DNA from 3 places in the Nonomuraea longicatena genome. Region 1 is predicted to be linked to each of the others. Evidence: riboswitches for the same ligand, from Rfam matches in the RefSeq annotation. Region 1 holds a riboswitch; each other region holds the start of a gene.
The links. A riboswitch is a leader RNA that binds a small molecule or an ion and turns the genes downstream of it on or off. The one in region 1 is predicted to bind cobalamin.
Positions count from the first base shown of each region.

Region 2: another riboswitch for cobalamin. It lies ahead of ABD120_RS23075 ((2Fe-2S)-binding protein); the one in region 1 lies ahead of ABD120_RS03360 (ribonucleoside-diphosphate reductase subunit alpha).
Region 3: another riboswitch for cobalamin. It lies ahead of cobN (cobaltochelatase subunit CobN); the one in region 1 lies ahead of ABD120_RS03360 (ribonucleoside-diphosphate reductase subunit alpha).

Region 1 covers NZ_BAAAHQ010000001.1:752,325-761,960, reverse strand. Annotated here, with positions in the region: gene ABD120_RS03380 (DUF5107 domain-containing protein) at 1-1,044, opposite strand, end outside; gene ABD120_RS03375 (DeoR/GlpR family DNA-binding transcription regulator) at 1,093-1,872, shown strand; gene ABD120_RS03370 (mechanosensitive ion channel family protein) at 2,129-3,184, opposite strand; gene ABD120_RS03365 (ribonucleotide-diphosphate reductase subunit beta) at 3,251-4,228, opposite strand; gene ABD120_RS03360 (ribonucleoside-diphosphate reductase subunit alpha) at 4,246-6,411, opposite strand; cobalamin riboswitch at 6,509-6,710, opposite strand; gene ABD120_RS03355 (tripartite tricarboxylate transporter substrate-binding protein) at 6,735-7,682, opposite strand; gene ABD120_RS03350 (helix-turn-helix domain-containing protein) at 7,732-8,313, opposite strand; gene ABD120_RS03345 (hypothetical protein) at 8,382-9,636, shown strand, end outside.
Region 2 covers NZ_BAAAHQ010000023.1:399,284-408,919, reverse strand. Annotated here, with positions in the region: gene ABD120_RS23110 (hypothetical protein) at 30-1,034, opposite strand; gene ABD120_RS23105 (GNAT family N-acetyltransferase) at 1,145-1,939, shown strand; gene ABD120_RS23100 (S8 family serine peptidase) at 1,997-2,260, shown strand; gene ABD120_RS23095 (hypothetical protein) at 2,319-2,822, shown strand; gene ABD120_RS23090 (hypothetical protein) at 2,785-3,213, shown strand; gene ABD120_RS23085 (hypothetical protein) at 3,460-4,773, opposite strand; gene ABD120_RS23080 (MFS transporter) at 4,961-6,367, opposite strand; cobalamin riboswitch at 6,584-6,762, shown strand; gene ABD120_RS23075 ((2Fe-2S)-binding protein) at 6,799-7,479, shown strand; gene ABD120_RS23070 (MATE family efflux transporter) at 7,493-8,776, shown strand; gene ABD120_RS23065 (TetR/AcrR family transcriptional regulator) at 8,773-9,381, shown strand; gene ABD120_RS23060 (NAD(P)H-binding protein) at 9,378-9,636, shown strand, end outside.
Region 3 covers NZ_BAAAHQ010000004.1:240,344-249,979, forward strand. Annotated here, with positions in the region: gene ABD120_RS06415 (magnesium chelatase subunit D family protein) at 1-391, shown strand, start outside; gene cobO (cob(I)yrinic acid a,c-diamide adenosyltransferase) at 394-990, shown strand; gene ABD120_RS06425 (cobyrinic acid a,c-diamide synthase CobB) at 984-2,309, shown strand; gene cobN (cobaltochelatase subunit CobN) at 2,264-5,854, opposite strand; cobalamin riboswitch at 5,885-6,076, opposite strand; gene ABD120_RS06435 (precorrin-3B synthase) at 6,093-7,334, shown strand; gene ABD120_RS06440 (precorrin-8X methylmutase) at 7,331-7,951, shown strand; gene ABD120_RS06445 (precorrin-2 C(20)-methyltransferase) at 7,981-9,603, shown strand.

The DNA.
Region 1 (9,636 bases):
CAGCCCGTACGCCTCGGTCCAGGAGAAGGCCGAGCGGGCGGGCAACCGTACGTGTTCGAGCTGGGTGCGCGCCAGCCCGGCCTGGATCTCCAGGTACGGCCGCCCCGGGCCGGACAGCCAGTCCTGCCAGTTGCGCCCGGCGGGCGTGGTCCCCCACCGGAAGTGCTTGCGCCCGCGCAGCAGCCCGGTGGAGACCTGGGCGAGGCCGGCGCCGGCGGCGTCCACGGCGGCGACCCAGCGGCGCTCGCCGTCGGGGATCTCGTAGAAGAAGTCGGCCGCCTGCTCGCCTCGGCCCGGGTAGGACTGGTCGACGCCCTGCCAGTCCGGGACCGGCACCCGGCGCAGCCTGCCGTCGTAGGAGAAGTGGTAGGCGCGGCTCGCGGGGGCGAGCACCCGGGTGTCCGGGGTCTGCGGCACGGCCGCGTTCGACCACCAGTAGACGGGGGCGTCCTGCCGGAAGGGGTTGAAGACGCGCACGTGCACCAGCAGCACCGGCGAGCCGGGCGGCAGGCAGGCGTCGAGCTGGTAGACCAGGCGCCTCATCCGCTCCCACTCGTACATACGCAACACCGGCACCCCGTCCGGCCGGGTGAGGCGGGCGGCGTGCATGGGCGCGCAGGCGAGCGCGGTGTGCCCGAAGGTGCCGAGGTTCCACTCGACGCCCCCGGCGAACCAGGCGTTGCGCAGGCCCAGGTTGGCCAGTTGCAGGTGGGGCGGCCGGTGCAGGAGTTCCCGCCCGGTGGCGTGGTGGACGAGCGAGCGCAGCCGCCCGCCGTACTCCAGCAGGAACTCCGCGCGCAGCACCCCGTTGTCGAGGACGGCGGTCTTGAGCCGCCGGTCGGCGCGCTCGCGGCCGTAGCCGTCCTGGAAGGTGTACGGCAGCAGCGACTCGGCGTGCCCGTAGGCGAGCTGGGCGGCCATCTCGGCGTCCGCCGCGGTCGTCTCAAGCCCGCCGCGCGGGTCGGGCAGCGTGTGCAGCGGCGGCAGCGGGTTCTCCGGTCCGAGCGGCGAGACCGGGAGGGTGACAGAGGAGATGGTCAGCATTTGCTGCATATCTTTGCATAAAGTGCGCAATAACTGCATGATTGCGGGGTGAACCGGTACGAACGCTGGAACGTGCTCCTGGAGATGGTCGCCGAGAGCGGTCAGCTCGACGTCGTCGAGACCGCCGAGCGGCTGAAGGTCTCCACCGCGACGATCAGGCGCGACTTCGACGAACTGGCCGCCCAGCAGCTCCTGACCAGGACCAGAGGCGGCGCCATCGCGCACAGCGTCTCCTACGACCTGCCGCTGCGCTACAAGGTGGCCCAGCACGCGCCGGAGAAGCTGCGCATCGGCGCCGCCGCCGCCGCGCTGGTGCCGGACGGCTCGACCGTCGGGCTCAACGGCGGCACCACGACCACCGAGGTGGCCCGCGCGCTGGCCGTGCGCGACCACGGCGACCAGCGCGGGCCCGCACTGACCGTCGTCACCAACGCCCTCAACATCGCCCACGAACTGGTCGTCCGGCCGTACCTGCACGTGGTCACGACCGGCGGCTCGGCGCGCTCGCAGTCGTACGAGCTGGTGGGACCGGTCGCGACCGGCATGCTGGAGCGCATCGCGCTCGACGTGGCGGTGCTCGGCGTGGACGCGCTGGACGTCGAGCACGGCGCCAGCGCGCACAACGAGGGCGAGGCCGCGATCAACCATCTCATGGCGGCCAAGGCGCGGCAGGTGGTGATCGTGGCCGACGGCTCCAAGCTCGGCCGCCGGGCCTTCGCCCGGATCTGCCCGCTGTCGCAGATCGACGTGCTCGTCACCGACTCCACCGCCCCGGACGACCTGCTCGCCCGGCTCGGCGAGTCCGGCGTGCGGGTCGTCCAGGTCTGATCGGGGCCGGGTGTGGCTCCGGGTGGGCTGGCGTGGGCCGCGCCCGGAGCGGAGGCGGCACGTGTCCAGCCGGGGGGCGCCATTCCCGCCGGTCAGACCGTGCCCGTGTCGACATGGACCACGGTAGCCGGGAGCGTCAGGACATCTCCACGTATTTACCCTGGAGGCCGCGACCGATCGTGGCGCGGCGCTGACGGCCCGATCGGCCCGTGCGGGTGGCTCGGCCTCCCGATGGCGGCTGCGCGCCGGATCGGGCTCAGGCGCCGGCGGCCTTCCAGGCGGTCGCCCGGGGGTCGTCCGGAGGCAGGTCCACCCGGAAGCGGGGCAGGGCCTCGGGGTAGTTCTTCCTGACGTACTCGACGAGGTGTTCACGCACGTCGCACTTGAGGTCCCAGGCCGAGGCCGAGTCCGCCGCGCTCATCAGCGCCCTGACCTCCACGAGACCGTTCGTCTGCACGTCGGTGACCTGCAGCGTCCAGTCCTTCTGGTCCCACAGCGGGTTGTCCTGGATGAAGCGGTGCAACTCCTCGCGGAGCTTTCCGACCGGCACCGACCAGTCCACCCGCAGGTGCACCGCCGCCACCACTCGGCTGCCGTGCTTCGTCCAGTTCTCGAACGGGTTCTTCGTGAAGTACGACACGGGCAGCACCAGCCGCCGCTCGTCCCACAGCCGCAGCACCACGTAGGTGAGCGTCAGCTCCTCGATCCGCCCCCACTCGTTGTTGACCACCACCACGTCGTCCAGGCGCAGCGCGTCGCTGAAGGCGAGTTGCAGCCCGGCCAGCATGTTGCCGATCGTGGACTGGGCGGCGATGCCGACGATGGCGCCGGCGATGCCCGCGGAGGCGAGCAGACCGGCGCCGAGCGCGCGCACCTGCGGGAACGAGAACAGCATCGCGCCCAGCGCGACCACGATGATGATCGCGGTGGCGACCCGGCGAACCAGCGCGATCTGCGTCATGATCCGCCGCGCCCGCCGGTTGGCGTCGCCCTCGATCAGCACCAGCCGGTCGAGGATGACGTCGGTGACCGCGTAGGCCACGCCGACGATGAGCCAGGTGACGCAGGCGATGGTGACGAGCCCCAGCACCCGCTCGACGCCCTCGCGGGCGGGCTGCCCCACCATGGCGGGGGCGAAGGCCAACTCGGTGGCGACGACCACCCCGACGGAGAAGGCCGCCCAGGTGCAGTGCTCGACCAGGTGCCGGGCGAAGCTCCAGCGTCTGCCCGCGCGCGACAGCAGCCGCCGGGCCACCTCGACCACGAGGATCGCACCGGCGATGGCGATCGCCAGAATCGGCCAGTTGGTCACGATCAAGCACCCCTCGTCGTGGACTACGCTCCTTCGCCCATTGTCACCCGGTTCTCCGTGTGCTCGTCAGAACGACTCGTCGAAGCTGACGTTGCCCTCGACCGCCACCTGGTACGCCGAGACCCGGCGTTCGAAGAAGTTGGCCAGCTCCTGGACGTCCTGCAGTTCCATGAAGGCGAACGGGTTGGCCGTACCGTAGCGCTTGGCCAGGCCCAACCGGGTCAGGCGCTGGTCGGCGACGTACTCCAGGTACTCACGCATGTGCTCGACGTTCATGCCGCCGATGCCGTCGCCGCACAGGTCGCGGGCGAAGGCCAGCTCGGACGCCACGGCCTCCTCGATCATCTGGGTGACCTGCGCGCCGAGCTTGTCGTCGAACAGATCGGGCTCCTCCGCCCGTACGGTGTCCACCACGCTGAAGGCGAACTCCATGTGCATGGACTCGTCGCGGAAGACCCAGTTGGTGCCGGTGGCCAGTCCGCCCAGCAGCCCGCGCGAGCGGAACCAGTACACGTACGCGAAGGCCCCGTAGAAGAACAACCCCTCGATGCAGGCGGCGAAGCAGATGAGGTTGAGCAGGAACGTCCGCCGGTCCTCCCGCGTCTCCAGCCGCTGCAGGGCCGACAGCGAGTCGATCCACCGGAAGCAGAACTCTGCCTTGTCGCGGATCGAGGGGATGTTGTCCACGGCCGCGAACGCCTTGACCCGCTCGTCCGGGTCCGGCAGGTAGGTATCGAGCAGCGTCAGGTAGAACTGCACGTGCACGGCTTCCTCGAACAGCTGCCGCGACAGGTACAACCGCGCCTCGGGGGCGTTGACGTGCTGGTAGAGGTTGAGCACCAGGTTGTTGGCGACGATCGAGTCGCCGGTGGCGAAGAAGGCCACCAGCCGGTTGATCAGGTGCCGCTCCTGCGCCGACATCCTGCTCAGGTCGGCGAGGTCGGAGTGCAGGTCGACCTCCTCCACCGTCCACGTGTTGCGGATGGCGGCCCGGTAGCGCTCGTAGAAGTCCGGGTAGCGCATCGGACGGAGGGTCAGGTCCATTCCGGGGTCGAGAAGCATCACTGGCAGGCCTCGCAGTACTCGGGGTTCTCCAGGGAGCAGGCGACGGCCTCCTGGACGGTGGGTGTGCTCTGGACGGTGGTCTGCGCGATCCGCGTCGCCGGGCGCGAGCGCAGGTAGTAGGTGGTCTTGATGCCCTGCTTCCACGCGTAGGCGTACATCGACGACAGCTTGCCGATCGTCGGCGTCGCCATGAACAGGTTCAGCGACTGCGACTGGTCGATGTACGGCGTGCGGGCCGCCGCGAGGTCGATGAGCGCCTTCTGCGGCAGCTCCCACGCCGTGCGGTAGAGGGTCTTCAGGTCGTCCGGAACCTGCGGCAGGTCCTGGACCGAGCCGTCGGCGCGCTTGATCGCGTCGCGGACCTCCTGGTTCCACAGCCCGCGCTCCTGCAGATCGCGCACGAGGTAGCGGTTGACCTGGAGGAACTCGCCCGACAGAGTCTCACGCTTGAACACGTTGGACACCTGCGGCTCGATGCACTCGTAGCAGCCGGCGATCGAGGCGATCGTGGCGGTCGGCGCGATGGCGATCATCAGCGAGTTGCGCAGCCCGGTCCTGTCGATCTTCTCGCGCAGCGCCGTCCACGCGGGCGAGGCGCCGAGCCCGAAGTGGTCGGGGTGCAGCACGCCCTGGGCCGCGCGGGTGTCGCCGTAGGACGGGTGGCGGCCCCGCTCGACGGCCAGGTCGGCGGAGGTGTCGTAGGCGGCCAGCGCGATCTCCTCGGCGATGCGCGTGGACAGCGCCAGCGCCTGCGGCGAGTCGAACGGCAGCCGCAGCGCGAAGAACACGTCGGCCAGGCCCATGACGCCGAGGCCCACCGGCCGCCAGCGCAGGTTGGCCGCCTCGGCCTCGGGCGTCGGGTAGAAGCCCAGGTCGATGGTCTTGTCCAGGAAGCGGATCGCGGTCCGCACGGTGGCCCGCAGCCGCGTCCAGTCCAGGCTGTCACCCGCGAGGTGGGCGGCCAGGTTGACCGAGCCGAGGTTGCACACCGCCGTCTCGCCGTCGCTGGTCACCTCCAGGATCTCGGTGCACAGGTTGGACAGGTGGATGACGTTCTCCGGCCTGGCCGTCTGGTTGGAGGTGCGGTTGGCGGCGTCCTTGAAGGTCATCCAGCCGTTGCCGGTCTGGGCGAGGGTGCGCATCATGCGGCCGTAGAGGGTGCGGGCCGGAATCCGGCGAACCTGGCGGCCGGCGGCCTCGTAGGCGCGGTAGGCGGTGGTGAACGCCTCGCCGTACAGGTCGGTGAGGTCGGGGACCTCCTTGGGGTCGAACAGCGACCACTCCTCGTCGGCCTCGACGCGGCGCATGAACTCGTCGGGCACCCAGTTGGCGAGGTTGAGGTTGTGGGTGCGGCGGGCCTCCTCGCCGGTGTTGTCGCGCAGTTCGAGGAACTCCTCGATGTCGGCGTGCCAGGTCTCCAGGTAGACGCAGGCGGCGCCCTTGCGCCTGCCGCCCTGGTTGACGGCGGCGACGCTGGCGTCGAGGGTGCGCAGCCACGGCACGATGCCGTTGGAATGGCCGTTGGTGCCCCGGATCAGCGAGCCGCGCGAGCGGACCCGGGTCCAGGCGATGCCGATGCCGCCGGCGTACTTGGACAGCCTGGCGACCTGGCCGTACCTGTCGTAGATGCCTTCGAGGTCGTCGCGCGGCGAGTCGAGCAGGAAGCACGACGACAGCTGCGGGCGGCGGGCGCCGGAGTTGAACAGGGTGGGCGAGGAGGGCAGGTAGGACAACGAGGACATGAGCGCGTACAGCTCGGCCGCCTCGGCGACCGAGGCCGACAGGCCGCAGGCGACGCGCAGCAGGAAGTGCTGGGGACGCTCCAGCACCTTGCGCGTGGTGGGGTGGCGCAGCAGATAGCGGTCGTAGACCGTGCGCATCCCGAAGTACTCGAAGCGCTCGTCGGCCTCCTCGTCGACGAGCGCGTCCAGTTCGGCGTCGTTCCTGGCGACGAAGGCGGCCAGGGTGTCCTGGATCAGTCCCGCCGCGTGCGTGGCCGCGATCGACTCGGAGAACGTACGGACCCCGTGCTCGGCGGCCTCGTCGGCGATCTCCTCGGCCAGCAGCCGGGCGGCGACCCGGGAGTTGGCCGGGTCGGCGATCACTCTGGCGGCGGCCTCCTCGATGGCCAGCCGACGATCGACCTGGGCGATCTGCGTCACGTGCAACACTCCTCGCGAGCTTCCCCGCTGAGGACACGAGAGCGCGGCGGCACACCGCGCGGGCGCCGCCAGACCCCCGGGCCCTCCCTCGAGGCCCTGGACAGTACGGTCACCGGCAGGTCTTCGGGCTCACGGGCGTCTCTCACGAGAGAGTCCTACTGACCGTCGCTTCCCAGATCGCGATCCAGTGCGTGTGACGGCGGTCGTTCCCGCTTACCGCTGCGGGGCAGCCCTGGATTCACACCAGGTTCCCTTTTGCTCCGCCCCCGAGGGGGCGAACCAGCGACAGTGCAGGATCCTACATCTAGTGGCGGCCGTCGCAACTACCCCCGGTATGTTGTGCCCGGTGTGTCGAGCAGGCCCAGATCTCTGAGCACTTTCCTGGTCCGTACGGACTCCGCCGCCAGCCAGGTGGCGAAGCCGTCGCCGGTCAGCGGGATCGAGTCCCAGCCACCGTCGCGGCAGGCCTCCTGCCAAGGGCCGGACCCGGCGACGCTCTCGCACAGGCTCACGGCGGCGGCGCGGCGCCCGGCGTCCATGCGGCCGGGGCCGACGACGGCGCACCAGTCGGCGAAGTCGATGCGCACCCCGCATTCGAGGAGGCTGGGGGCCTCCACCCCGGGCACGCGGTTCGCCGACGACACGGCCAGCACGCGCACCCTGCCCCGCTCCACGGGCCCCCGCCAGTCGGCGAGTCTGCCGGTGGCGGCGGCCGCGTGCCCGCCGAGCAGGGCTGTGGCCACCTCGTCCTGGCCGGGGTAGCCGGTGTAGTCGATGCGGCGGGCGTCGGCGCCGAGCCCTTGGGCGATGAGGCCGAACAGCAGGTGGTCGGGCTCGCCGACCGGGCCGCCCGCCAGGTAGGCGCGGTCGGGCTGGGACAGCAGGTCGGCGGCGAGGTCGTCGAAGTGCTTGAAGCGGGAGTTGGCCGGGACCATCACGGCCTCGACGTGGCCGGTCAGCCTGGCCAGCGGGGTGGTGGTCTCCTGGAGGGAGCCGTGGCCGCCGATCTCGGCGGCGGCCAGGCCGTACAGGCCGGTGACGGTGATCGTGGTCTGGCCGCCGGTACCCGCGGCGGGCACGCCGGTGCGGCGCATGGTGCGGTAGAGGGTGCGCGCCATGACCTCCCAGCGGGGGTCGCCGGGGACGACGGAGACTCGGCCGAGGGCGTCGCCCGTTGTGCCGCCGCCTGTTCCACCGCTGCGCGTGACGCCGCAGCCGGCCGCGCAGGCGGCCAGCCCGAGCCCCAGAGCGAACAACCGCCTACGCCGCATCCCCACCCCCGTCACCTGGGGTTATTTACAGATGGCGACGGGTTACACCTCAGCTCTCGTCGGCGGGCTCGTCGGCCGGGAGGGCGAAGAGCCGGATGTGGAGCGGGCGGGCGCCGGGGGGCGCGGTGTCCGCGTCGTGGCTGTATCTGAGCAGGAGCGCGATGTACTCCTCGTAGAAGGCGGCGAACTCCGTCTCGGTCATCCGGGCGAAGCCGCGCGACCCCTTGGCCCAGGCGGGGTCGCGCAGGTAGGCGGCGGGGAAGCGGTCGAGCAGGCGGCGGTCCTCCTCCAGGCCGACGCGGTGGAACTCCGCCAGCACCGCGCGGTCGGCGGGGTCGATCTCCTGGAAGGTGGGCGTGCGGATGTCGCGCGGGGTCTCGGCCTTGCGCCACCAGCGTTCGCGGCCGGTCGAGCGCTCCGGGATCTCCTCGATGAAGCCATATTTCTCCAGTTGGCGCAGGTGGTAGCTGGTGGTGCCGGTCTTGGCGCCGAGGAGTTCGCCCAGCGTGGTGGAGGTGGCGGGGCCGTGGGCGTTGAGGTGCGACAACATCCGGCGGCGCATCGGATGGGCCAGGGCCTTGAGGCGCTCGGGGTCGTCGAGGAGCAGGGGCTGCTCGCGCGCGTCCGTCATGGGCCGAGCCTAACGTTTTCTGCAGAGAAGTGTTTGCCGAGACTTCTCTGCAGAGTATTGTCTGCGATGTGAAGAAGTTGATCGCGGCGCTCGCCCTCGCCTGCGCCCTCCTCCCCGCCGCCCCTGCCGCCGCCTCCGACGGCCTCAACAGATCCGACGTCTCCTTCCGCGCCGACGACGGGAAGGAACTGCACGGCACGGTCCTGTCCCCCGAGGGCGCCGACCGCCCGCTGCCAGGCATGGTGCTCGTCCACGGCTCCGGCACCGGCGTCAAGCGGGCCAAGCTGATGACGGAGGCCGAGGCGTTCGCCAGGCAGGGCATGGCGGTGCTCGTCTACGACAAGCGCGCGGAGGGCTACTCGCTGACCACCCGCGACTACGGGCGACTGGCCGGGGACGCGCTCGGCGCGGTGGCCGCGCTGCGCGGGCGCGAAGGCGTCGACCGGCGCAAGGTCGGCCTCTGGGGGATCAGCGAGGGCGGCTGGGTGGCCCCCCTCGCCGCCTCCCGCTCCGACGACGTCGCCTTCGTCGTCATGGTCGGCGGCAACGCCATGCGGCCGCTGCGCCAGCAGACCTGGGCCGTGAGCGCCGGGCTGCGGAAGGCGGGGGTGCGTGGGCCCCTGCCCGGACGCTCCGTCCCCGCCTTCTACCGGCTGCTCGCGGGGGCGGGACTGTTCGCTGCGCCGTACCACGACGCGCAGGGCGTGCTCGCCGAGGTACGCCGGCCGGTGCTCGGCATCTGGGGCTCCGCCGACCTGCTCACCCCGCCGCAGGAGAACCCGCCCCTCCTCGCCGCGAGCCTCGGGCACCGCGCCTACACCCTGCGCTACCTGCCCGGCGCCGACCACGGCGCCCACGCGACCCCCGACGGCGGCGTGACCCGCGCACCCGAACTCGCCCCCGGGTACGCCGAGGCCGTCGGCGACTGGGTCGGGCGCGTCACCTCCGGCGACCTGCCCGAGGCCGAGACCGTGGGCGAACTCCCCCGCCAGGACTCGCCTTCGGTGCCCGTGCCGCCGCTCGCCTGGTGGGAGTCCGGCCCGGTGCAGGCGGGCGCGCTGCTGCTCTTCCTCGCCGCCTTCTGCGGCTACCCCGTGTGGGCGCCGGTCCGCCGGCTGCGCGGCCGCCGCGTCCGGGGCGGGCGGGCCGCGCGACTGCTCGCCGCCTCGGCGGCCGTCGCGGTCGCCGGGACGCTGACGTACCTGATGTACACGACCGTCACGGGCGCCAAGCTCGCCGCACCCGGCCCGCTCGTGGCCGGCCGGCCGCTCGTCTGGCTGGCGCTGCAGGCTCTCGCGGTGTCGGCGCTGGTCGCGGCCGCGT
Region 2 (9,636 bases), on a different contig from region 1:
AGGGTGCGGCTCGTCTCACGGTCGGCGCATCAGTATTCGATGAATCCGTACAGTGCCCGGTGGTTCGACTTCGTGCCGCTCACCGTGTGATCGATGGCGGACGGCCGTACCGTGCCCTTGACGAACAGGTAGTCGATCTTTCTGGAGCCCATGGTCGGCTTGGATCCGTAGCCGGTCATGCCGAAGCCGCCGAGGGTCGTGGGTGCGATGTCCCGCCGGTTGGCGTCGATCCCGACCACGCGGATGTCGGATGCGTTCAGCAGACTCGTGGCGTCCGCGCCGATGTTGATGCCGGAGCCGTCGATGCCCGTGTTGCCCGCGCCCCCGCAGGCGTTCCCGCCGTTCTGCTCCGGTAGGTGCATGGTCGCGGCGAAAACCGTCGTCCCTGTTTCCCTGATGGTGAACCTGGCCGCGATGGCGCTCGTGCGCTTCCACTTGTGCGCGTAGGCGGCGCCGTCGTCGATGCTCGGCGGCTTGTAGAGCGTGCAATTGCGCCCGCCGTCGTACAGGGTATTGGGCTTCAGCCAGCCCGCGCTCCAGTATTTGGAGACGTCACCCGCCGCCAGGTCGAGCGTTCTGGTGTTGTAGACGATTCCGTTGGTCTGCTTCTTTTTCAGGTCGCCGAGATCCTGCTGGCTGCACCGGTGGGTGCTGCCCCACGGCTCGGGGTCGTCCCACGCCACGATCGCCCGGTAGGTGCCCGCCGGGTAGCCGAACTTGGCAGAGAGCTGGTCGGCGTAGGCGGCGGCCTGGCCGGTACCGCGTACCTGTTGCACGATCAGCAGGTCGGGGGCCGCCACACCGGCGGTTCCCGTGTTGCCGTCGTCGTCGACCAGTATCGAGGTGAGATGGTCGGGGCCCGATATTCGGGTACAGGTGCCGTCGGCGTTGTTCGTCACCAGGTTCTCGATATTGTTGTTGTAAACGCGTAAGACCCGATCCGCCGTCGCCTGCGCGACCGACGGCGTGGACGTGGCGAGTGAGACGAGCGCGACGAGCGCAATCGCGCCGGGCCGCCGATAATCGAAGGACATTCTTTCAGAGTAACGATTTTGACGGTGAACTTTACCCGTCTTGCCGACCTGTCCGCCCGACGGGCCGTAGCATCCGCGTACCGGTAGCCGATCTCGCGAAGGGAACCCCCGTGTCGCCACTCGCCCTGGAGTCGAAGGACCACCTCATCGCCGTCTGGACCGACCTGGTGCACGACCGGGGCGGCCAGGTCAGCGTGGACGACGGCGTCAGCCGCATGTGGGCCGACAGCACCTTCGGGTTCTGGAACACCGTGACCCTGACCGGTGCGGACATCCCACCCGACGCCCTCGGCGACCAGGTCGGGCGGGCGGCGTCCTTCATGCGCAGCCGGTCGCGGTCCGGCTACCTGTGGGTCTTCGAGGACCTGCTCAGCCCGCAGGCGAAGGCGGAACTGTTCCGCCAGGCCGCCGAGGCCGGGCTTGAGCCGGCCTTCTCCGGCTGGGGCATGGCGGGCGATCTGTCCGTTCCCGACCCGCGCCATCCGGAGCTGGAGTTCCGCCGGGTGGAGACCGACGAGGACCTCGCGGTCTACGGCGCCATCAACGCCCGCGCGTACGGCATGCCGCCCTCGGCCGGGGAGGACGCCTTGGCCGGCTCTGCGCTCTGGCGGGCAGGCACCGTTCACGCCTATCTCGGATACCGCGACGGACAGGCGGTGACCTGCGCCGCGACCATCGCCGGCGAGGAGTCGATCTTCCTCGCGCTCGTCGCCACCCTGCCCGAGGAAATGCGCAGGGGGTACGGCGAAGCCGTCACCCGCAAGGCCATCCACGAAGGCAGCAGGCACACCGGGCACCGCCGCCTGGTGCTGCACGCCACCCAGGCCGGGCAGCCCGTCTACGAGCGCATCGGCTGCCGCGTCAACACCCCGATCCACTTCTTCCAGCTCACCTCGGACGCCTGAGCGATCAGACCGGAAGCCCCTGTCGGACTATGCGGGTCCGCACCATGGACGCGGTGCGTGACCATCGGAGTGGCGGCGACTCCTGATCACAGCACGCCCGGCCTCGATCCGTTCGAGCAGGCCGTGAACGTGCTCTCCGAACGTACGGGGGCGCTCTTCGTCGTCGCGGGGGGCAACAGCGGCTCCGAGCCCGGGACCATCGACAGTCCCGGCAGTTCGGAGGCCGCGCTGACGGTCGGCGCGGTCGACAAGTCCGACAAGATGGCCAGATTCTCCAGCCGGGGCCCAGAGCCCATGATCATGCGGTCAAGCCGGACGTGACCGCTACGACCTCATCGACCGGCGCAGCGGCGGGCTGCCCGAGGACCCCACCTCCTCCGTGAGGACCAAAGACCTCGCCAAGGTGACTTCCACGTTCAAGGGCTTCGGTACGGCCACGACCGCCGACCACTACATGGGTTACCAGCTGTCGAACGGAGAGTGGTCGCTGGGCACCCGGACACGTGACCTCCCGATGCCCGGCGCGCTCGTCCAGTACCGGACGCCTGGATACACCTGGCAGACGACCGTGTCCACCGGCGGCCACCGCCAAGAGGACACGGGTCGGCGCAGCCACGGCGGCCACACACGGGAGACGTGGAACGCCGCGGTGAGCGGCCCGGCGTTCGCCACCACCTGTGATACCTCATACAGCAAGCTAAATTTCCACATGACATTTACCCTGATCTTGGTATTTTTCAGGACATTAATGCTTCGCACTCCTATGGGCATGCGCGTTCGCTACGATGCGCTTGGCGCAGCCGCCGTCAAGGCGTTCGGCCATGAATCGTGGCCCGATATCATAAATGGCAGAATTGCGCATCCCGATTTTCTCATGCGATGAAGTAGGTTCCACTATGCGCTTTTCCGGAAAGCTCGCTCTCGGTTTCGTGGCGGTCGCTCTGTCCGTGACCGTTTCCGCGTGCGGCGGCGACGCCACCGCCACTGGATCCAGCTCTGATTCCGGCTCCTCCTCCGCGTCGGGCGTCGACAAAGCCGCCTTCATCGAGAAGTTCAAGGAAGACCCGGAGATGAAGGAGCTCCTCAAGGACATTCCGGAAGACGTGGCCACCTGCATGCTCGACCTCGGATGGGAATCGGCACAGAAGTACGATCCCGCCAAGCTCAAGTCCTTCGTCGAAGGGAAAATCACGATGGACGAGCTCGGCAAGGAGGACAAGTCCACGGCGGACGAGAACATCGCCAAGGCGGAGAAGTGCGTCAAGAAGCCGTGACCTGACAGCACATCAGGACGGCGCGCGGCTCCCGCATAGTTCCACCGCCGACGGGATTCACGAACGACTCTCGCGGGCGAGCCGCTCCACGCGAGCGTGCAGCGCCTCGTGGACGGGGTCCACCGCCCGAGGCCGGTGGTCCCCGCAGCGAGTACGACCGTCGCGACCCGCCCGGTGTCGAGCACCTCCCGGAGGGCGGCCCGCCGTCATGCGCCGGTTCGGGCGGTGGGGCGGCGGCCGGCCGCGTCAGTTCTGGATCCTGCCGTAGACCGTGAGGTCGCCGTCCACGCACAGGCCGTTGTAACCGTCCGTGGTGATCTTCTGAGTGCCGTCGTAGGAGACGCTGAAGTCGCCCTCCACCGACAGGCCGCTCTTGCCGACCGTGGTCATCTTCTCGGTGCCGCCGTAGGAGACTCTGAGGTCGTGGTTGGCGGAGAACCAGCCGTTGACGTCGCAGTCGCCGTTGGCCGTGAGACCGCCGTTGACGGTGAGGGCACCGTTCAGCGTCGTGTAACCCGAGGCCACGATGGCTTCGGTGGCGAGGTCCCCCGCGACGTTGCAGTCACCGTCGATCTGACAGTACTGCTCGACCGTCACAGATCGGGCCTCCACCGTGTCGGCGGTGAGCCCGTCCGAGACCGAAAGCCCGTCGTTCGCCGACAGTCTGCCGTAGACGGAGACGCTGTCGTTCGCGGTCAACCCTCCGTAGACGGAGAGGCCGTCGTTCGCGGTAAGCGCCCCGTAGACGCCGAGTTGTCCCTTGACGGTGAGTTCGCGGAGGGTCGGGTTGGTGACGGTGACGGTGACGGTGGCGTACCGGTCGGCCGTCTCGAATCCGGTGGCGCCCTTCTTGGACGCCTTCAGGCTGAAGGTGGTGTCGTTGGCGATCACGCTCGCCGGAATGGTCCAGGAGGTCTCGACGCCTTCGTGGAGGACCGTGCCGTCGCCGTCGTACAGGTGGAAGGAGTCTCCGTTGCTCTCCCAGGTGAGGAGCGCCTGGTCGCCGGCGTTGAACTTCGTCTTGGGGACGGTCGGCCGCTCCGGGCTGCAGGCCAGGAAGCTGTGCAGGTAGAAGGGGGGCTCTGCGGTCTCCCAGGTCAGGTCCTGGGGCGCCTTGCGGGTGCAGTCGCCGCTGGCCGTGCCGGAGGTTTCGGTGACCGAGCAGGTGAGCGTGCTGCCGGGGTCGGCGGCCACGTTGCCGGTGATGCTGATCTTCAGCGGCGTGTCGATGAGATCGAACCCCGGTATGGGCGGGGGCTGGAAGACGACGTGGTAGTAGTTCGTGGCCGCGTCGAGGCCGAGTTCCCGCCCGCTTTTCACTTCGGTGGAGGCGGGGTTCCACTTGCCGGCGATCGAGGATTGCGGGTTCTCCGTGAACCAGGCGCCGCCGTCGTCCGGTGCGCTGACCGGGACGGCGACGTCGATCTTGTCGCAGTAGACGTTCCGCCCGGCCGGGCTGGAGACGGTGATGTCGATGGTGTTGGCCGAGGGTTTGTCGGCGGTGCCCGCCTGGAGTGGCGCGGTGCTGGTGCTGTAGTGCAGCAGGGGCGCGTCAGGCATGGTCTGCCTTCCTTGTGGGTTGGCCGCAGAAGAGTGGGGTTGGCTGCAGAAGATCGCCCTCCTGATCCAAACGCCGGTATTGGAGCGTGACAAGGGGAGACAAAAGGGGCTCTTTAGTGATGTTCTCCGCGCCTTGACAAGGCATCGTCCGCCCGCACGACCGTGCGGGCGGATCGGCACTCGGCGGCTATCGGGCGGACCCGGCCGGGGCCTGCCGGGCCCGTGCATGCGGGCGCAGCACGGTGAAGACCACGAGGACGGCGGCGGCCAGCAGCCCGGCGCCGAGCGTCAGGCCGAGCGCGTACCCGGCGTTCAGGGACTCCGCTGTGACGACCTGCCCGGTACGGCTCTGCGCGGCGGTGCCGAGGACGGCCAGCCCGAGCGAGGCACCGAGCTGCCTGGAGCTGTTGAGCAGGGCCGAAGCGGTTCCGGCCTCATGGGAGGCGACACCGTTGGTGGCGGTGGAGACGACCGGGGCGAGGCAGAGCCCGAAGCCGACCCCGGTGGCGATCGAGGGCCCGAGGACGTCGGCGAGGAAACCGCCGTCCGGGCTGATCAGGCCGAACCAGGCGAAGCCGAGCGCGGTCAGCGACCCGCCGACGATCATCAGAGTGCGCGGCGGGAACCGGTATCCGAGCCTGACCGCGAGGACGGAACCGGCGATCACCCCGAGGGCGAGCGGCAGGAACGAGACCCCCGTCAGCGCCGGACCGGTCCCGAGCACACGTTGCAGGTAGAGGGACATGAAGTAGAAGGCGGCCGACATCGCGGCACCGGCCAGGAGGCTGAACAGGTTCGCGCCCGCGACCGAGCGGTTGGCGAACAGGCCGAGCCGGATCAGCGGCTCGCGTGCGGTGGTCCGTTCGACGTGGACGAACGCGGCCAGCAGGACGGCGGCGAGCCCCAGCGTGCCGAGGGTGATCGGCGAGGTCCACGAGTTCTGGTCGGTGCTGACGACGCCGTACACCAGCAGGCTCATCCCCGAGGTGGCGAGGACGGCGCCGAGCACGTCGGGACGTCCGCCACGCTCCGGAGCGGGGCCGGAGGCGATCCGCCAGGCCAGGGCCAGGGCGCAGGCGGCCATCGGCACGTTCACGAACATCACCCAGCGCCAGCCCGCGTACTCGGTGAGCAGGCCGCCGATCAGGACGCCGAGGGCACCGCCCGCCGCGTTCGTCGCGCTCCAGATTCCGAAGGCGCGGATGCGGGCCCTGCCCTCGGGGTAGGCGGCGGCCAGCAGTGCCAGCGCGGCCGGGGCGAGGACGGCGGCGCCGACGCCCTGCACCGCGCGGGCGGCGACGAGGTGGCCGGGCTCCTGGGCGAAGCCGCCGGCCAGTGAGGCGAGGCCGAACACGGCGAGCCCGAACAGCAGGACCCGCCTGCGTCCGTACCGGTCCGCGGCCTTGCCGCCGAGAAGGAGCAGCCCCCCGAAGGTGAGCGCGTAGGCGTGGATCACCCAGGTCAGGCCCATCGGGCCGAAGCCGAGCCCGGCGGCGATCTGCGGGAGTCCCACGTTCACAACCGACAGGTCCAGCGAGACCATGAACTGGACGACGGCCACGGCGGCGAGGGTGGTCCCCGGCCGGCTCAACACCGCGCGCTCCCCTGGTCCGGTCTCACATCGCGGAACTCTCTTGTATGCATGCCGGACATCGTGGCCGTCGTACCGGTCGGCGGTCGTCGTGCCGAGGGAGACTTCTCGGCCTGGTACCGGGGAAGTAGGACCGGCTCGGATACTCCCTGAGGAGTAGTGGCGGTCGTGGCGTACACCAGGGGGCCGATGACAGGAGCCTCGCCCTCATATGTCGGTATATGTCACGATGGATCATGTAGGCGAGCGCGGAACGAGGAAGCCGGTGCGAATCCGGCGCGGTCCCGCCACTGTGACCGGCGAGCGGACCCCGAGCATGCCACTGCCCCGAGGGGCGGGAAGGCCGGGGTGAGCCTCGACCCGGGAGCCAGGAGACTCACGCGGTCGCCTCCTCGACGAACTGGGGCGGATCTCCCCGGAGAGGAGCGGAACGCATGCGGTACGACCTGGTACCGGCACCCGAGAGCACGGTCCGGGCGGCCCTCGACGGGGTCGCCTCGTTCGCCCCGCACGTCGGCGGCGACCCCGCCGGATGGCACGACGTGCGCACGGACTACGAGCGCGGCTTCACCGACCTGGTCACGGCCACCGCGGAAAGGTACGGCACCGGCGAACTGCGCGTCGGCGCCTCGATCGCCCAGTTGGGCCACGCCGCGCGGCTCTGGTTCCCGGTCGTCGGCGCCGTACTCGTCCACGGGGTGATCCCCGACCTGACCCGCCTGGACCGCGCCGACGACGGCCCCCGCGTCCGGCTGTCCGTCGTGTCCGGCTGGCACGCCGGGACGGAAGAGCAGGTCGCCGGCCTGCTCTACGACATGGTGGTCGGCGACCACCTGGACGCGCTCGCCCGGGGTCTGCGGGTGAAGGTCGCGCACGGCCTGCTGTACGGCAACGCCGCCTCCGCCCTCGCCGAGGCGGGCCGCGCCGTGGTGAGTGCCCGGCCGGACCTCGCCGAGCCCGCCACCCGGCTGGTCGACCGGCTGCTCGGGCACGGCGGCCTGGCGGGCAGGGGTGCGCTGGTCTCCCCCGAACTGGCCTTCCGGCGTACCACCTGCTGTCTCTACTACCGGGTACCGGACGGCGGCAAGTGCGGCGACTGCGCGCTCGGGACGTGACCCGGTGAGGAGGATGTGGGCGCTGACGGTGCCGCTGCTGGTGGCGGGCCTGACGCAGATCATCGTCAACATCGTGGACACGGTCATGCTGGCCAGGTACTCCACTGCGGCACTGGGTGCCTTCGCCCTGGCCTCGCCGGTGTACCTGGTCGCCCTGGTCGTGGTGCGGGGGTGGGCGACCGCCGTGCAGATCACGGTCGCACAGGCCCACGGGGCCGGGAACCCGGCGGCGGTGGTGCGGATCGTCCGGGTGGGCCTGGCCACGTCGTTCGGTGCCGGAATCGCCGTCGGTGCCGTGCTCGCGGCCGTCGCCGAGCCGGTGCTGATCGTGCTGGGCGCCCCTCCGGAACTGGTCGGCCCCGGGGTGGCGTACCTGCGGGTACTGGCGTTCGCGGTACCGTTCGCCGCCGCGTCGTTCACTCTGCAGAGCGCCTGTTCGGGGATCGGGGTGACGCGGGCGGCCATGTGGCACGCGCTGCTGGTCAACGCGGTGAACCTGCCGCTCGGGCTGTGGCTGATCTTCTCCGCCGGGCTCGGCGTCACCGGGGCGGCGCTGGCCACGCTGGCCTCCACCTCGGTCGGTGCCGCCTTCCTTCTGGTGTACGCGCGGGCCCGGCTGCCGCGCGGCACCGGTGCCGGTTTCGACGGCGCCCCGGTGGCCGGGCGGCTCTGGCGGCTCGGCTGGCCGGAGATGGGCGCCATGGGGATCGGCTACCTCAACGAGGCCCTGATCGCGGGTTTCGCCGCCCGGATGGGTACTCCGGAACTGGCCGCCTACCGTGTCGTCGACAACCTGCTGCTGATCGTCTTCACCGTCATGGCCTCGGCGTCGGCGTCCGTGTCCATCCTGGCCGGGCAGGCGGTCGGCGCGGGCCAACCGGAGCTGGCCGTCCGGTGGCGGCGTACCGGCCTCCGACTGCTGCTGCTCGTGTACGCCGGACCGGCGGCCCTGATCCTCGCCGGTGGGACGGCGCTGCCCACTCTGTTCGCCGGCGGTCCGGAGGTGGCGGCGCTGGCGTGGTCGGCGGTGCCGCTCGCCCTGTTGAGCCTGGCGCCGATGGTGCCCGCCATGGTGTACGGCAGCTATCTGCGGGCCCTCGGCGACACCCGGTCGGTGATGATCGCGAACGTCGCCGGCGACTACCTGGTGCTCCTCCCGCTGAGCTGGCTGCTGGGGGTGCACCTCGGCCTCGGGCTCACCGGGATCTACGCGGCGTGGATCGCCTTCGCGGTCATTCTGACCGCACTGCTCCGGTTCCGTATCGCCGTACCGGTTCGTGATACCGTACGGTCATGATGACTGCTGTGGAGCGAAAGCGGCGGGCGGGCGGGGACAACCGCGTCCGCGTGCTCGACCAGGTGGTGTCCGTGCTGGTGGTGCGCGGATACGAGCGCACCCGCTTTCGCGATGTGTCCGAGGCGAGCGGAGTCGCGGTGAGCACCCTGCAGGGCTACTTCGGCTCCCGCGAGGACATGCTGATCGAGGCCCTCCAGCACTCGACGACCACCGAGGTCGCCGAGATGGAGCGGCTCGCCGAAGGCTTCGAGGACCCGTGGCGGCGGCTGAGCGCGCTCGCGGAGCGGGGGCTGGCCACGCCGGTGCCGGTGTGGCGGATGCTGATGGAGTTCTGGACCGCCGCCGCGCACGACGAGGAACTGCGCAGGCACAGCGAGCGGCTCGACGAGCGCTACCGCCGCCCCTTCGTCTCCGCCGTGGAGCGCGGTGTCGAGGCGGGGACCTTCACTCCTCGCGACAGCGCCGGCGCGGTGGTCGACGTCCTGATCGCCGCGATGGACGGCCTGCTCTACCCGCGTGTCCTCGGCATCGGGCGCACCCCGGCGGAGGACTACCACCGGGTCGTCATGGCGCAGCTGGCCTGGTCGCTGGGGGTGGCGGAATGACAGTCCTGGTGACCGGCGCGAGCGGCAAGGTCGGGCGGCGCGTGGTCGACGCGCTCACCCGGCGCGGCCGCCGGGTGCGCCCTGGGTCGCGCCGCAGCGCCGTACGGCTGGACTGGGCCGACCCGGCGACCTGGCAGCAGGCCCTCGACGGGGTCGAGTCGGTGTTCCTGCTGGTCCCCGGCGGCGATGACGGACACCGGTCGGTGGCGGGCGTCGGCGAGCGCGTCGTGAGCTTCGTGGAGGCGGCCGAGTCGG
Region 3 (9,636 bases), on a different contig from region 1:
CACCTTCAGGGGCACGGGCGCCGAACTGGCGCTGCCGCCGACCTCGTCGGTGGAGGCGGGTGCCGCCCGGCTGCGCTCGCTGCCGACCGGCGGGCGGACCCCGCTGGCCGCCGGGCTGGTCAGGGCGGCGGAGGTGCTGCGGGTGGAGCGGCTGCGTGACCCGTCGCGGCGCCCGCTGCTGGTGCTGGTGACCGACGGCCGCGCGACCTCGGGCGGCGACGTGGACCGGGCGGCGGCGCTGCTGGAGGGCACCGCGAGCGTGGTCGTGGACTGCGAGAGCGGCCCCGTACGGCTCGGCCTCGCCACCCGCCTGGCCGCCCGCCTGCGGGCCCGCGCCGTACCCCTGTCCGAACTCGGAACCGTCGTCCACGACCACAGAAAGGCGAGCTGACCATGCCGCAGGGCAAGCCGTCCGTCGTTCCCGACGACGGGCTCACGACCAGGCAGCGGCGGGCCCGGCCGCTGCTGATGGTGCACACCGGTCCGGGCAAGGGCAAGTCGACGGCCGCGTTCGGCATGGCGCTGCGCGCCTGGAACCAGGGCTGGCCGATCGGGGTGTTCCAGTTCGTGAAGTCGGCCAAGTGGCGCATCGGCGAGGAACGGGCGCTCACCGTGCTCGGCGCGACGGGCGAGGGCGGCCCGGTGACCTGGCACAAGATGGGCGAGGGCTGGTCGTGGATCCAGCGTCCCGGCGCCGACCACTCCGACGACGCCCGGGAGGGCTGGGCGCAGATCAAGCGCGACCTCGCCGCCGAGACCTACCGCTTCTACGTCCTGGACGAGTTCACCTACCCGCTGAAGTGGGGCTGGCTGGACCTCGACGACGTCATGGAGACGCTGACCGGCAGGCCGGGCAACCAGCACGTGGTGATCACCGGCCGAGACGCGCCGCAGCGCCTGGTCGAGGCCGCCGACCTGGTGACCGAGATGGGCAAGGTGCGCCACCCCATGGACGCCGGGCAGAAGGGGCAGAAGGGTATCGAGTGGTAGTCCCACGGCTGGTCGTCGCGGCACCGGCGTCGGGCAGCGGCAAGACGACGGTGGCGACCGGGCTCATGGCCGCGTTGCGGGCCCGGGGCCTCGCCGTCTCGCCGCACAAGGTGGGCCCCGACTACATCGACCCCGGCTACCACGCGCTGGCCAGCGGACGGCCGGGCCGCAACCTGGATCCGTGGCTGACCGGCGAGGAGCGGGTCGTGCCGCTGTTCGCGCACGGCGCGGCGGGCGCCGACGTCGCGGTCGTCGAGGGCGTGATGGGGCTGTTCGACGGCAGGGGCGACACCGACTTCGCCTCGACCGCGCACGTGGCGCGGCTGCTCGACGCCCCGGTCGTGCTGGTGGTGGACGCGGCCAGGCAGAGCCGGTCCGTGGCGGCGCTGGTGCATGGCTTCGCCACGTTCGACCCCCGGGTGCGGGTGGGCGGTGTCATCCTCAACCGGGTGGGTTCCGACCGGCACGAGGAACTGTGCCGGGCGGCGCTGTCCGGTGTGGACGTCCTGGGTGCGATCCGCCGCGACGACGCCGTGGAGACGCCCTCCCGCCACCTGGGACTCATCCCGGCCGCCGAGCGCGAGCAGGAGGCGGTCGCGGCGGTCGCGCGGCTGGGCGGACTGGTCGCCCGCTCGTGCGACCTCGACGCGCTCATGCGCCTGGCCCGTACGGCCCCGCCGCTGCCGGGCCGTACCTGGGAGCCGCCGGGTTGTCCACAGCCTGTGGACAGAAAGGTCGTGGCGGTCGCCGGAGGCGCCGCGTTCACGTTCGGCTACGCCGAGCACGTCGAACTGCTGCGCGCGGCCGGGGCCGACGTCGCCGTCTTCGACCCCCTCCACGACGAGCGCCTGCCGGACGGCGCCGGCGCCCTCGTCGTGGGCGGCGGTTTCCCCGAGGTGTACGCGACGGAACTGGCCGCCAACACCCGCCTGCGCGAGCAGGTCGCCGCCTTCGACGGTCCCATCGCCGCCGAATGCGCGGGCCTGCTCTACCTGTGCGAGGAACTCGACGGCCGCCGCATGTGCGGGAGGGTGCCGGGAACCGCCAGGATGACGGCCAAGCTCACCCTCGGCTACCGGGAGGCCGTCGCCACCCGGGACTCCCTGCTCACCAGGACCGGCGAGCGCTACCGGGGCCACGAGTTCCACCGCACCGTCCACGACGGCGGCGGCGAGCCGCTGTTCCGCTGGGAGGGCGGCGCCGACGGCTACGGCGACGCCCTCCTCACCGCCTCCTACCTACACCTGCACTGGGCGGGACGGCCGGAGCTGGCTCAGCGGCTCGTGTCGTCCTCCAGGTCGCCCTCGGTCTTGAGGTAGACCTCCTGGAGGTCGCGCAGCGTGTCGGGGTCCGGGTGCTCCCACATGCCGCGCTCGGCCGCCTCCAGCAGGCGCTCGGCGATGCCGTGCAGCGCCCACGGGTTCGACTTGGCCATGAACGCCTGGTTCTCCGGGTCCAGGACGTACGTCTGGGTGAGTTTGTCGTACATCCAGTCGGCCATCACGCCCGTGGTCGCGTCGTAGCCGAACAGGTAGTCGACCGTCGCCGCCAGCTCGAAGGCGCCCTTGTAGCCGTGCCTGCGCATCGCCGCCAGCCACTGCGGGTTGACCACGCGGGCGCGGAAGATGCGCGAGGTCTCCTCCGACAGCGTGCGGGTGCGGACCGCGTCGGGGCGGGTGCTGTCGCCGACGTACGCGGCCGGGGCCCGGCCGGTCAGCGCCCGCACGGTGGCGACCATGCCGCCGTGGTACTGGAAGTAGTCGTCGGAGTCGGCGATGTCGTGCTCGCGGGTGTCCACGTTCTTGGCCGCGACCGCGATCCTGCGGTAGGCGTTCTCCATGTCCTGCCTGGCGGGCACGCCCTCCAGGTCACGGCCGTAGGCGAAGCCGCCCCACACGGCGTACACCTCGGCGAGGTCGGCGTCGTCGCGCCAGTTGCGGCTGTCGATCAGCGGCAGCAGCCCGGCGCCGTACGCGCCCGGCGCGGAGCCGAAGATGCGCATCGTGGCTCGCCGCTCGTCGCCGTGCGCCTCCGACCTGACGTGGGCGCGCACGTAGTTGTCCGCGTCGGACTCCTCCAGCCCTGCCACCAGCCGTACGGCGTCGTCGAGCATCGCCACCACGTGCGGGAAGGCGTCGCGGAAGAAGCCGCTGATGCGCACGGTCACGTCGATGCGGGGACGGCCCAGCTCGGCCAGCGGGACCGGCTCCAGCCGGGTCACGCGGCGCGAGGCTTCATCCCATTCCGGACGCACGCCGAGCAGGGCCAGCACCTCGGCCACGTCGTCGCCCGCCGTCCGCATCGCACTGGTGCCCCACACCGACAGGCCGACCGAGCGGGGCCACTCGCCGGTGTCGGCGCGGTAGCGCTCCAGCAGCGAGTCGGCCATCGCCTGGCCGGTCTCCCACGCCAGCCTGCTCGGCACCGCGCGGGGATCGACGGAGTAGAAGTTGCGGCCGGTCGGCAGCACGTTGATCAGCCCGCGCAGCGGCGAACCGCTCGGCCCGGCCGGGACGTACCCGCCGTCGAGGGCGTGCAGCAGGTGGTCGATCTCGTCCGTCGTACGGCGCAGCCTCGGCACCACCTCGGTCGCGGCGAACACCAGGATGCGCTCGACCAGTTCGTCCGGTCCGTCCAGCACCTGCGCGACCACCCCGGCGGCGGCCGACGGCTCCCAGCCGCCCTCCTCCATGGCCTCGACCAGCGCGCGGGCGGTCGCCTCCGCGCGGTCCACCTCGCCGAGGGCGGCGCTGCCGTCCTCACGTAGTCCGAGCGCCTCGCGCAGGCCGGGCAGGCTCTCCTTGCCCGCCCACATCTGCCTGGCCCGCAGCATGGCCAGCACCAGGTCCACCCGTACGGTGCCCTCCGGCGCCTGGCCGAGTACGTGCAGGCCGTCGCGGATCTGCGCGTCCTTCACCTCGCACAGCCAGCCGTCCACGTGCAGCAGGAAGTCGTCGAACTCGGTGTCGTGCGGCCGGTCGGCCATGCCGAGGTCGTGGTCGAGCCGCGCGGCCTGGATCAGCGTCCAGATCTGGGCGCGGATCGCGGGCAGTTTGGCCGGGTCCATGGCGGCGATGGTGGCGTGCTCGTCCAGCAACTGCTCAAGTCGTGAAATATCGCCGTAAGTCTCGGCGCGGGCCATCGGCGGCACCATGTGGTCCACCAGCACCGCGTGCGCCCGCCGCTTGGCCTGCGTGCCCTCGCCCGGGTCGTTGACCAGGAACGGGTAGATCAGCGGCAGGTCGCCGATGGCCGCGTCGGTGCCGCACGAGGCCGACATCCCGGCCGACTTGCCCGGCAGCCACTCCAGGTTGCCGTGCTTGCCCACGTGGATCATCGCGTGCGCGCCGAACTCCGCCGACAGCCACCGGTAGGCCGCCAGGTAGTGGTGGCTGGGCGGCAGGTCGGGGTCGTGGTAGATGGCGATCGGGTTCTCGCCGAAGCCGCGCGGCGGCTGCACCATCACCACGACGTTCCCGGCGCGCAACGCGGCCAGGACGATGTCGCCGTCCTGCACGAACAGCTCGCCGGGCGGCGGGCCCCAGTGGCGCTCCATGCCGTCGCGCAGGTCGGCGGGCAGTGTGTCGTACCAGGTGCGGTAAGTCTCTGCGGAGATCCGCACCGGGTTGCCCGCGAGCTGTTCGTCGGTGAGCCAGTCGGGGTCCTGGCCGCCCGCCGCGATCAGCGCGTGGATCAGCGCGTCGCCGTCCTGCTCCGCGACGCCGGGGAAGCCCGCGCCCAGGTCGTAGCCCGCCTCCGCGAGCCTGGCCAGCAGTTTCACCGTGCTGGCCGGGGTGTCGAGACCGACGGCGTTGCCGACGCGCGAATGCTTGGTCGGGTACGCCGACAGCATCACCACCAGCCTGCGCTCGGCGGGCGGCGTGTGCCGTAGGCGGGCGTGCCTGACGGCGATGCCCGCGACGCGGGCGGCGCGTTCGGGGTCGGCGACGTACACGGTGAGGCCGTCCTCGTCGACCTCCTTGAACGAGAACGGCACGGTGATGATCCGGCCGTCGAACTCGGGGATCGCGACCTGCGAGGCGGCATCCAGCGGCGACAGGCCGTCGTCGTTGTCCTCCCACGCCTTCCTGTCGCTGGTCAGGCACAGGCCCTGGAGGATCGGCACGTCGAGTTCGGCCAGCGCCCCGACGTCCCACGCCTCGTCGTCGCCGCCCGCACCCGCCGTCGCGGGCCGCGACCCACCGGCGGCCAGTACGGTCACCACCAGCGCGTCCGCCCGCCGCAGCGTGTCGAGCAGCTCCGGTTCAGCGGTACGCAGCGATGAGCAGAAGACCGGCATCGCCTGGCCGCCCGCGTCCTCGACGGCCGCGCTGAGCGCCTCGACGAAGCCGGTGTTGCCCGCCATGTGGTGGGCCCGGTAGTAGAGGATGCCGACGACCGGGCCGTCCTGGGTGTGGGCGGTGCGTTCCAGCGTCCCCCAGGCGGGGGCGGCCACGGGCGGCGCGAAGCCCCGGCCGGTCAGCAGCACCGTGTCCGACAGGAAGGCGTGCAGTTCGGCCAGGTTGGCGGGGCCGCCGTGGGCGAGGTAGGCGTGGGACTCGGCGCAGACGCCGCCGGTGACCGTGGACAGCTCCATGAGCTCGGCGTCCGGGGCCTGCTCGCCGCCGAGGACGACCACCGGCCGGTGACCGTTCAGCAGGACGTCGAGACCCTCCTCCCAGGCACGCCTGCCGCCGAGCAGGCGGACCACGACCAGGTCGGTGCCCTCCACGAGGGCGGGCAGGTCCTCTGGCAGGAGCCGCGCGGGGTTGCCGAGCCGGTAGTCGGCGCCGCTGGCGCGCGCGCTCAGGAGGTCGGTGTCGGAGGTGGAGAGCAGCAGGACGGTACGGCTGTCGCCAGGCAAGGGGAGTCCTCCCTCGGGGTCCTCGCCCCGGTCGTGGGTGTCACGACGGCAGAAGTCTCCTGGCTCCCGGATCGACGTTCACCCCTGACCTTCCCGCCCGTCGCCGGGCAGTGGCCTGTGGTGGGGGTCGCTCCCCGGTTACAGTGGCGGGACCGCACCGGTTTCTCACCGGTTTCCTCCTGTGCCGTCGCCTACCGCTGAGCCTACGGCACAGGGAAGTGGCGTTACCATCCTCTCCGTGTCCATAGCCGACTTTTCCGGACGTAATGGGCCAGATGCCTGTCCGGGGGCGCTGCAGGTGCACCAGGCCGCCGACGGGCCGCTGGCCAGGGTCCGCCTGCCCGGCGGGCGGATCACCGCTGCCCAGTTGCTGGTGCTGGCCGGGCACACCGAGGTGGTCGAACTCACCTCGCGGGCCAACGTCCAGGTCCGCGCGCTGCGCTCACCGACGGACTTCGCACGGCGCCTCGCGGACGCGGGGCTGCTGCCGTCGCCGTCACACGAACGCGTCCGCAACATCATCGCCTCCCCGCTGGGCGGGCGCGGAACGGTCGGCGTGCTGGACACCGACCCCCTGGTCGAGGCGCTGGACGCCGCCCTGTGCGGGAACGCGCGATTGGCCGGGTTGCCGGGGCGGTTCCTGTTCGCACTGGACGACGGCAGCGGTGACGTGACCGCGCTGGGCGCCGACGTGACGCTGGTCCCCGCCGCCGGGCTGGGCGCCGACGTGAAGCCCGTGCCCGAAGCCGCGCTGGATGCCGACGTGACGCCGGTATCCGGCGTCGGGCTGTTGCTCGCCGGGGAGGACATCGGCCTGCGCTTTCCCGTTGAGGAGGCCGTGGCGCTGATGATCGCGGCGGCCGAGGCGTTCCTGGATGTGCGCGGCCCCGACGGCGCCTGGCGCATCGCCGAGCTGCCCGACGGCCCGGCGCGGGTGGCGGCCCGATTGCGCGAGAACCTGTCGGCGGCCGGTCTCGGGGTGTCCGGGGACAGGTGGGCGCCTTCTGTCGCCGGGCCTGATCGGGGAATCCGGCGGGCCGGGGCCGTGGGGCTTCGGGACGGGCGGGTGGCGCTGGAGGCCGTGGTGCCGCTCGGGCGGCTGACCGCCGTACAGGCCCGAGTGCTGGCCCAGGTCGCCGAGTCCGTACGGTTGACCCCCTGGCGTACCGTCGTCCTCCTGGACCTCGACCCCCAGCACGCCACCGACCTGGCACTCCGGCTGCAACAAGCCGGACTGGTCACCGATCCCGACTCCTCGTGGACCGGGGTCACCGCCTGCACCGGCCGCCCCGGGTGCGCGAAGGCCCTCGCCGACGTACAGGCCGATGCGGCCGCGTGGGTGCGGGCGGGCCGTGGCGGTGCGGGCGGTGGCGAACTGCCGGTGCACTGGGCGGGGTGTGAACGGCTGTGCGGGCTTCCGCGCGGTTCGGTGATTCAGATGGTGGCTACCCCGGACGGGTATCAGGAGAGGCAGCAGTGACCGACTACATCCGCGACGGCGCCGAGATCTACCGGCAGTCGTTCGCCACCATCCGCGCCGAGAGCGACCTCACCGGCCTGCCGCCGGACCTCGCGCAGGTGGCCGTCCGGATGATCCACGCCTGCGGGATGACCGACCTGGTCACCGACCTGGGCTGGTCGCCGGGCGCGGTCGCGGCGGCCCGGACGGCGCTGCGGGCGGGCGCGCCGATTCTCTGCGACGCGATGATGGTCGCCTCCGGCGTCACCCGCAGCAGGCTCCCGGCGGACAACGAGGTGGTCTGCACCCTGTCCGACCCCGCCGTACCCGGGCTGGCCGAACGGCTCGGCACCACCCGCAGCGCCGCCGCCCTCGAACTGTGGCGCGACCGCCTCGACGGCGCGGTCGTCGCGATCGGCAACGCGCCGACGGCCCTGTTCCGGCTGCTGGAAATGGTCGAGGAAGGGGCGGGACGGCCCGCCGCGGTGCTGGGCATCCCGGTGGGGTTCATCGGCGCGGCCGAGTCCAAGCGGGCACTGGCCGACAGCGATCTGGAACACCTGGTGGTGCACGGCCGCCGAGGCGGCAGTGCGATGACGGCGGCGGCGATCAACGCCATCGCGAGCGAGCGGGAGTAGACGGCGTGAGCGATGCGGAGAACCCGGCCATGACGGAAACCGGCGGACAGGCCCCGGCGACGGCGGGCGGCGACGGGGCGGGCGTGGCGGTAGGTGCCGGGCGGTTGTACGGGGTCGGGCTGGGGCCGGGGGACCCGGAACTGGTCACGGTCAAGGCCGCGCGGCTCATCGGCGTGGCCGACGTGATCGCCTACCACGCGGCCAGGCACGGACGGAGCATCGCCCGGTCGATCGCGTTGCCGTACATGCGGGAGGGGCAGGTCGAGGAACTGCTGCTGTACCCGCTGACCACCGAGACCACCGACCACCCGGGCGGCTACCAGGGCGCGCTGGACGACTTCTACGTGGAGTGCGCGGCCCGGCTGGCCACCCATCTCGACGCGGGCCGTACCGTCGTGGTGCTGGGCGAGGGGGATCCGCTCTTCTACGGGTCGTACATGCACCTGCACAAGCGCCTGGCCCACCGCTACCCGACCGAGGTGGTGCCGGGCGTGACGTCGGTGAGCGGCGCGGCGGCGGTCCTCGGCCGTCCGCTGGTGGAGCGGGACGAGGTGCTGACCGTCCTGCCGGGGACGCTTCCGGCCGAGGTCCTGTCCGAACGGCTGGCGGCCACGGACTCGGCGGCGGTGCTGAAGCTGGGCCGTACGTTCGAGAAGGTCCGCGACGCGTTCGCGCAGGCAGGACGGCTCGACGACGCCTGGTACGTCGAGCGCGCCACGACCGGCGCCGAGCGGGTTGCGCCGCTGAAGGACGTCGACCCGGACACCGTCCCGTACTTCTCCCTGGCCCTGCTGGCCAGCCCGGCCGAGCGCACCTTCGTCCCCGAGCCGCTCGCCTCTGAGCCGCTCGCTTCCGGGTCGGTCGCTTCTGAGCCGGTCGCCCCGCTCGGGCAGTCCTCGCACGGCGACCGTCTGCCGACAGGCACGCCCGGCGAGGTGGCCGTGGTGGGGCTCGGACCGGCCGGGCGGCCGTGGCTGACGCCGGAGGCGCAGGAGGCGCTGGCCGCCGCGACCGACCTGGTCGGTTACGGGCCGTACGTGGACCGGGTGGCCCAGAACCCGCGCCAGGAGCGCCACCGTACGGACAACCGGGTGGAGGCCGAGCGCGCCAGGCACGCGCTGGAACTGGCCCGGGAAGGACGCCGGGTGGCGGTGGTGTCGTCGGGCGACCCCGGCGTGTTCGCGATGGCCAGCGCGGTGCTGGAGGTGGCCGCCGACTTCCCCGACGTCCCGGTACGGGTGGTGCCGGGACTGACGGCGGCGCAGGCGGTGGCGAGCCGGGCCGGCGCGCCGCTGGGGCACGACTACTGCGTGCTGTCGCTGTCCGACCTGCTGAAGCCGTGGGAGGTGATCGCCGAGCGGATCTCCGCCGCCGCGCGGGCCGACCTGGTGCTGGCGATCTACAACCCGGCCTCGCGCAGCCGTACCTGGCAGCTTGCCGCCACCCGCGATCTGCTGCTGGAACACCGTGACCCGGCCACACCGGTGATCATCGGCAGGAACGTCGGCGGCGCCGCCGAGTCGATCATCGTCACCACGTTGGGCGACTTCGACCCCACCCAGGTGGACATGCGCTGCCTCCTGATCATCGGCTCCTCAACGACGCGAGTGGCCCCGTCCGGCCAGGTCTACACCCCCCGCCGCTACCCCTGACCCGGACCCGGTCGACTCGCCGGATGATCAGGA